2 regions of the Streptomyces sp. NPDC090119 genome follow, and region 1 is predicted to be linked to the other one. Evidence: riboswitches for the same ligand, from Rfam matches in the RefSeq annotation. Region 1 holds a riboswitch; the other holds the start of a gene.
What was found. Region 1 has a riboswitch for S-adenosylmethionine ahead of thrC (threonine synthase). Riboswitches for the same ligand answer to the same signal wherever they lie in the genome.
Positions count from the first base shown of each region.

Region 1 (3,393 bases):
TCTTCTCCAGGTCCTCGATGACCTCGGCGAGCGTGCCGCCCTCGGCGGCGACCTCGGCCTGGCCGCCGGTGTAGGTGCGCAGGATGGTCGGGATGCGAACGGTCACGCTCATGCGAGGCCAGCCTCTCGGAAGGAGTCCAGGTTCGGGCGGATGGTCGCGGACAGGCCGGTACCGGCGACCGCGTCCAGGGTCTTCAGGCCGTCGCCGGTGTTGAGGACGACGGTGGTGAGCGAGGGGTCCAGCGCGCCGGACTCGATCAGCTTGCGGGTGACACCGACCGTCACCCCGCCCGCCGTCTCGGCGAAGATGCCCTCGGTGCGGGCCAGCAGCTTGATGGCGTCCACGATCTGCGGGTCCGTCACGTCCTCCACCGCGCCACCGGTGCGGCGGGCGATGTCCAGCACGTACGGCCCGTCGGCCGGGTTGCCGATGGCGAGGGACTTGGCGATGGTGTCCGGCTTCTGCGGCCGCACCACGTCGTGGCCCGCCTTGTACGCGGCCGACACCGGGGAGCAGCCCTCCGCCTGGGCGCCGAAGATCTTGTACGGCTTGTCCTCGACCAGGCCGAGCGCGATCAGCTCCTTCAGCCCCTTGTCGATCTTGGTGAGCTGGGAGCCGGAGGCGATCGGCACCACCAGCTGGTCGGGCAGCCGCCAGCCGAGCTGCTCGCAGATCTCGTAGGCGAGGGTCTTGGAGCCCTCGGCGTAGTACGGCCGCAGGTTGACGTTGACGAAGCCCCAGCCCTCGCCCGCCGGGTCGCCGATCAGCTCGGAGCAGAAGCGGTTCACGTCGTCGTAGTTGCCCTCGATGCCGACCAGCTCACCGCCGTAGACGGCGGCCATGACGACCTTGCCCTGCTCCAGGTCGTGCGGGATGAACACGCAGGACCGCAGCCCCGCGCGGGCGGCGGCGGCGCCGACCGCGCCGGCCAGGTTGCCGGTGGAGGAGCAGGACAGGGTGGTGAAGCCGAAGGCGCGGGCGGCCTCCAGCGCCTGGGCGACGACGCGGTCCTTGAAGGAGTGCGTCGGGTTGCCGGAGTCGTCCTTGACGAACAGCCCGCCCGTGACGCCGAGTTCGGCCGCCAGGCGGTCGGCCTTGACCAGCGGGGTCCAGCCGGGGTTGAGGTTGGGCTTGTCGGCCACGTCGGCGGGGACGGGCAGCAGCGGGGCGTAGCGCCAGATGTTCGCGGGGCCGGACTCGATGCGGGCGCGGAGCTTCTCGGTGTCGTACGCGGAGAAGTCGTAGGCGATCTCCAGCGGCCCGAAACACTCCTCACAGGCGAAGACGGGCCCGAGCGGGACGCGGTGTCCGCACTCCCGGCAGCTCAGGGCGGCGGCGGGGCCGAGATCTACGGTGGGGGTGGCGACAGTCTGCACAGCCATGGAGGCGAGGCCCTTTCTCCTCATCTTTCCCACGACGCATCTCGCCGTGAGACGGATTTGGCACCTTCCCTAGCCGGGAGCCTCGCGGTGTCGCGGTGTGTCGCGCGCACGAGACCGGCTGGAGGGTTGCCGGGGCTTCATCGGGCCGTTTCCCTCTGCCCCTCTGGATGAGCGGTATTCGGTTGTGAACGCCCGCCGACCTCGACATGCGATGGTCATCGGCGTTGTCCAAGACTGTAACCGAAGGCCAGGAGAGTTGAAGGTGTCGTCCGAACCGCGAGATGGATCACGTGAGGAGCCGCAGACCATGCTGGAAGAAACCGAGCGCTGGCTGGCCACCCGCTCCTGGTCCGTGGCCGACCGCCCGCCGCACCGCGTGCTGGCCGCCAAGCAGCGGTCCGGGCAGCGGGTCTCCGTGGTGCTGCCCGCGCTGAACGAGGAGGCGACGGTCGGCGAGATCGTCTCCGTGATCCGGCACGACCTGATGGCGCAGGCGCCGCTGGTGGACGAGATAGTCGTGGTGGACTCCGGGTCCACCGACCGCACCGCCGAGGTGGCGGCCGCCGCGGGCGCGCGGGTCGTGCACCGGGACGACATCCTGCCCCGGCTGCCCGCCGTGCCCGGCAAGGGCGAGGTGCTGTGGCGCTCCCTGCTGGCGACCAGCGGGGACATCGTGGCCTTCGTCGACGCCGACCTGCGCGAGTTCTCCTCCGACTTCGTCCTCGGCATCGTCGGCCCGCTGCTCACCGATCCGGGGATCGACCTGGTCAAGGCGATGTACGACCGTCCGCTGGGCGGCGCCGCCGGGCAGGGCGGCCGAGTGACCGAGCTGATGGCGCGCCCGCTGCTGAACATGCACTGGCCGCAGCTGGCCGGGTTCGTGCAGCCGCTGGGCGGGGAGTACGCGGCCCGGCGCTCGCTGCTGGAGCGGCTGCCGTTCCCGGTGGGGTACGGGGTCGAGCTGGGCATGCTGGTCGACTCGCTGCATCTGGTCGGGCTGGACGCGCTGGCCCAGGTGGACGTCGGGGTGCGCAAGCACCGGCACCAGGACGGGCAGGCGCTCGGCCGGATGGCGGCCGCGATCTACCGCACCGCGCAGCTCCGGCTCGCGCGCGGGCACCTGGTGCGGCCCGCGCTGACCCAGTTCGAGCGGGGGGTGGACGGTTTCGAGCCGCGTACCCACTCGGTGGACACCGAGGAGCGGCCGCCGATGGCGGAGATCGCGGAGTACGCGGCGCGGAAGGTGGCGTGAGCGGGGCCGTATACGGTCCGGCTCGCCGGTCGCGCGTACGTTTGAGCGTTTGTGGGCCGGGCTAGGTTGAGGCCATGGCTACGCAGGGTGCTGAGGTGCTGGTCGCGTCCAATCGCGGCCCGGTTTCGTACACGGTGGGTCCGGACGGGGAGCTGGGCTCCCGGCGGGGTGGCGGCGGTCTCGTCTCGGGGCTGTCGGCGATCGGTCCGGACACCGACGCGGTGTGGGTGTGCGCCGCGCTCGGGGACGGCGACCGGGAGGCGGTGCGGCGCGCGGGCGGCGGGCTGCTCCCCGCCGAGGACACCGGCGGGCAGCGGGTGCGGATGCTGGACATCGACGCGGACGTCTACGCCGACGCGTACAACGGGATCGCCAACTCGGCGCTGTGGTTCGTGCACCACATGATGTACCAGACCCCGCTGGAGCCGGTGTTCGACGCGGAGTTCCGTCGGCAGTGGGACGCGTACCGCGCCTACAACCAGGCGTTCGCCCAGGCGCTGGCCGAGGAGGCGGGGCAGGGCGCGGCGGTGCTGATCCAGGACTACCACCTGGCGCTGGCCCCCCGGATGCTGCGCAAGCTCCGCCCCGACCTGCGCATCGGCCACTTCTCGCACACCCCCTGGGCGCCGCCGGACTACTTCCGCCTGCTCCCGGACGACATCGCGGCCGAGCTGCTCACCGGCATCCTGGGCGCGGACCGGGCGGCGTTCCTGACCCGGCGCTGGGCGGACGCGTTCACCGACTGCTGCCACGCGGTG
Region 1 is NZ_JBIVDK010000006.1:152,252-155,644, reverse strand. It holds gene ACIPPM_RS25430 (MoaD/ThiS family protein) at 1-112, opposite strand, end outside; gene thrC (threonine synthase) at 109-1,383, opposite strand; SAM riboswitch class I at 1,401-1,557, opposite strand; gene ACIPPM_RS25420 (glucosyl-3-phosphoglycerate synthase) at 1,691-2,635, shown strand; gene ACIPPM_RS25415 (trehalose-6-phosphate synthase) at 2,710-3,393, shown strand, end outside.

Region 2 (3,393 bases), on a different contig from region 1:
GGCCGCCCTCCAGTGGTACGCGGCGGGCCGCGCGCCCGAGGGCCCCGGCGTCGCCTACCTCGCCCATGTGATCGGCTTCTGCCTGGGCTTCGGCTACGCCTGGCTGCGGTACGGGCGCAAGCAGGGCGAGAAGGACGGTCCGGGCGAGGCTAGAGTTGGGCCCGCCCCGGCTCCGGCGTCCAAGGGAGAGAACCAGCCGTGATCACCGCGATCGTCCTGATCAAGACCAGCGTGGACCGGATTCCGGAGATCGCCGAACAGATCGCCGCGCTGGAGAGCGTGAGCGAGGTCTTCTCCGTCACCGGTACCTACGACCTGATCGCCATGGTCCGCGTGGCCCGCCACGAGGATCTCGCCGAGGTCATCCCCGGCCGCATCAGCAAGATCCAGGGCGTGGAGGGCACCGACACCCACGTCGCCTTCCGCACCTACTCCCAGCACGACCTGGAAGCGGCCTTCGCGATCGGCCTGGACTCCTGACCCGCCCGGACTCCTGACGAGCCTCAGTTCTCCGGGACGCAGCGGCCGTTCTCCGTGCGGTAGGTCCACTTCGCACCCTGGGTGACCAGTTCGCGTACCGCCGTCACGAAGCGGGTGACGTCCTCGTCCGGGGTGCCCGCGCCGAAGCTGACGCGGAGGGCGTTCAGGGTCCCGGTGCCGCAGCCGCTCTGCTCGGCGGGGCCGGTGCCCAGGAGCGCGTGCACCAAGGGGTGGGCGCAGAACAGGCCGTCGCGGACGCCGATGCCGTACTCGGCGGAGAGCGCTGCGGCGAGATGGGAGCTGTTCCAGCCGTCGACGACGAAGGACAGCACACCGACCCGCGGGGCGTCGTCACCGAAGAGGGAGAGCACCCGCACCTGGGGCACCTCGGTGAGACCCGCGCGGAGCAGCCCGAGCAGCCGCTCCTCACGGGCGGCCAGCGCCTCGGGACCGGCCTCGGCGAGCGCCCGGCAGGCCGAGGCGACCGCGTAGGCGCCGATGACGTTGGGGGAACCCGCCTCGTGCCGGGCGGCGCCCTCGTGCCACTCCACCTCCACCGAGCCGTCCGCGCGCCGGGCCACCGTGCGGCTGGCGCCGCCGCCCGCGAGGTACGGCTCGGCCGCCGTGAGCCAGTCGGCCCGCCCGGCCAGCACCCCGGAGCCGAAGGGCGCGTACAGCTTGTGCCCGGAGAACGCGATCCAGTCCACGTCCAGCTCCCGCACGCTCACCGGCCGGTGCGGCACCAGCTGGGCGGCGTCCAGGACGATCCGCGCGCCGGACGCGTGCGCGGCCGCCGCCAGTTCACGCACCGGCCACAGCTCGCCGGTGACGTTGGAGGCGCCGGTGACGCAGACCAGCGCGGGGCGCGCGGTGTCCCGGGCGGCGAGGGCCCGCTCCAGCGTGCGCACGGCCGCCTCGGGAGTGCGCGGGGCGTCCAGGAAGGTCACGTCGGCCGCGCGCCAGGGCAGCAGCGCGGCGTGGTGCTCGGTCTCGAAGACGTACACCTCGCACCCGGCGGGCAGCGCGCGGGCCAGCAGGTTCAGCGAGTCCGTGGTGGACCGGGTGAAGACCACCTGGTCGTCGTCCCGGCAGTGGAGGAACTCCGCGACCGTGCGGCGGGCGTTCTCGAACAGCTCGGTGGAGAGCTGCGAGAGGTGCCCGGCGCCCCGGTGCACGCTGCCGTAGTAGGGGACGTAGGCGGCGATGTCGTCCCAGACCCGCTGGAGGGCGGGGGCGCTGGCGGCGTAGTCGAGCGCGGCGTAGCCCACCTCGCCGCCGGTGACGAGCGGCACGGTGACGTCCCGGCCGAGCACCGGCAGCGGGGCGGGCAGGGTCTCGGTGGCGGCGGGGGCGGGGGCGAAGGCGGTGGAGACGGACATGGCTGAACTCCCGTGAGGCAGGCCGGAGTCACCGCGGGCGCAGGGCATGCGGGCGCGGCACCGGAAGGCGCGGAAAAGAGAGAAAAGGGGTGTGCGGAGGCGGGGCTCGGCGGCCCTAGCGCATTCGCTTGCTCACGGAAGAAGGCTCCCTCGTACGACCAGGACCCCTGGCTCTTCGAGGGGTCCGCGCTTGCCGTGGACCTTCTGGACCACGGCCTGGTCCTCACCCGGAGCACCCCGCCACGGACGGAGGGTTGCCGGACAGCCGGCCGGGGCCGCATGGCTGTCGCTCATGACCTGACACGCAAGTTATCCGGACGGATCACCCGGCGCAACCGGCGTCCGGATGCCGGAACGCCGGCGCGGCGGAGAGCCACCGCTCCCCGCCGCGCCGAAACGACACCCGCTACCGGTTGCTCGCGGCCACCCAGCGCTCCAGCGTGCGCGCCGCGGCGCCGGAGTCGATGGACTCGGCGGCCCGCGCCATGCCCGCCCGTAGCTGGTCGGCCAGCGGCTCCCCGGTCGGGTCCAGCGCGACCAGCGCGGCCGCCGAGTTCAGCAGCACCGCGTCCCGCACCGGCCCGCGCTCGCCCTCCAGCACCTGCCGGGCCACCATCGCGTTGTATGCCGGGTCGCCGCCGCGCAGCGCCTCCACCGGCACCAGCTCGATGCCGACGTCCCGCGGGTCGAAGACCTCCTCGGTGACCTTGCCGTCGCGCACGATCCACACCCGCGAGGGCGCGGTGGTGGTCAGCTCGTCCAGGCCGTCCTCGCCCCGGAAGACGAGGGAGGAGTTGCCGCGCTCGGCGAAGACGCCCGCCACGATCGGTGCCATGGCGAGGTTCGCCACGCCGACCGCCTGGGACCGCACCCGCGCCGGGTTGGTCAGCGGACCGATGACGTTGAAGACCGTACGGATGCCCAGCTGGCCGCGGGCGGCGCCGACGTGACGCAGCGCCGGGTGGAACTTGACCGCGAAGCAGAAGGTGATCCCCGCCTCCTCCGCGACCTCCGCCACCCGCTTCGGCGTCAGCTCCAGGTTCACCCCGAGCCGCTCCAGCACGTCCGAGGAACCGGAGGCCGAGGACGCGGCCCGGTTGCCGTGCTTGATGACCTTGGCACCTGTGCCCGCCACCACGATGGAGGACATCGTGGAGATGTTCACCGTCTTGGCGCCGTCCCCGCCGGTGCCGACGATGTCCACGGTCCGGCCGGGCACCTCGATCACGTTGGCGTGCTCATACATCGCCCGGACGATCCCGGTGATCTCCTCGACCGTCTCGCCCTTGGCCCGCAGCGCCACCAGGAAGCCCGCGATCTGGGCGTCCGTGGCCTCGCCGCGCATGATCCGGTCCATCGCCCAGGCGGTGGCGTCCGCGCTCTGGTCCCGGCCCTCCAGCAGGGCGTTCAGTACCTCGGGCCAGGAACGGCCCGCCGCGGTGTCGCCTCCAGCGGGGGTCACAGCGCTCATCAGCCGCTCCTGGGTGTGTGAGAAAGACAGGTCGTACGCGTCCTGCGGGCACGTGGGGTGCCC
Region 2 is NZ_JBIVDK010000002.1:336,423-339,815, forward strand. It holds gene ACIPPM_RS08890 (rhomboid family intramembrane serine protease) at 1-202, shown strand, start outside; gene ACIPPM_RS08895 (Lrp/AsnC family transcriptional regulator) at 199-480, shown strand; gene ACIPPM_RS08900 (aminotransferase class V-fold PLP-dependent enzyme) at 504-1,859, opposite strand; SAM riboswitch class IV at 2,041-2,157, opposite strand; gene trpD (anthranilate phosphoribosyltransferase) at 2,266-3,330, opposite strand.
Region 2: linked by a shared signal. The riboswitch ahead of ACIPPM_RS08900 (aminotransferase class V-fold PLP-dependent enzyme) and the one ahead of thrC (threonine synthase) in region 1 are both predicted to bind S-adenosylmethionine.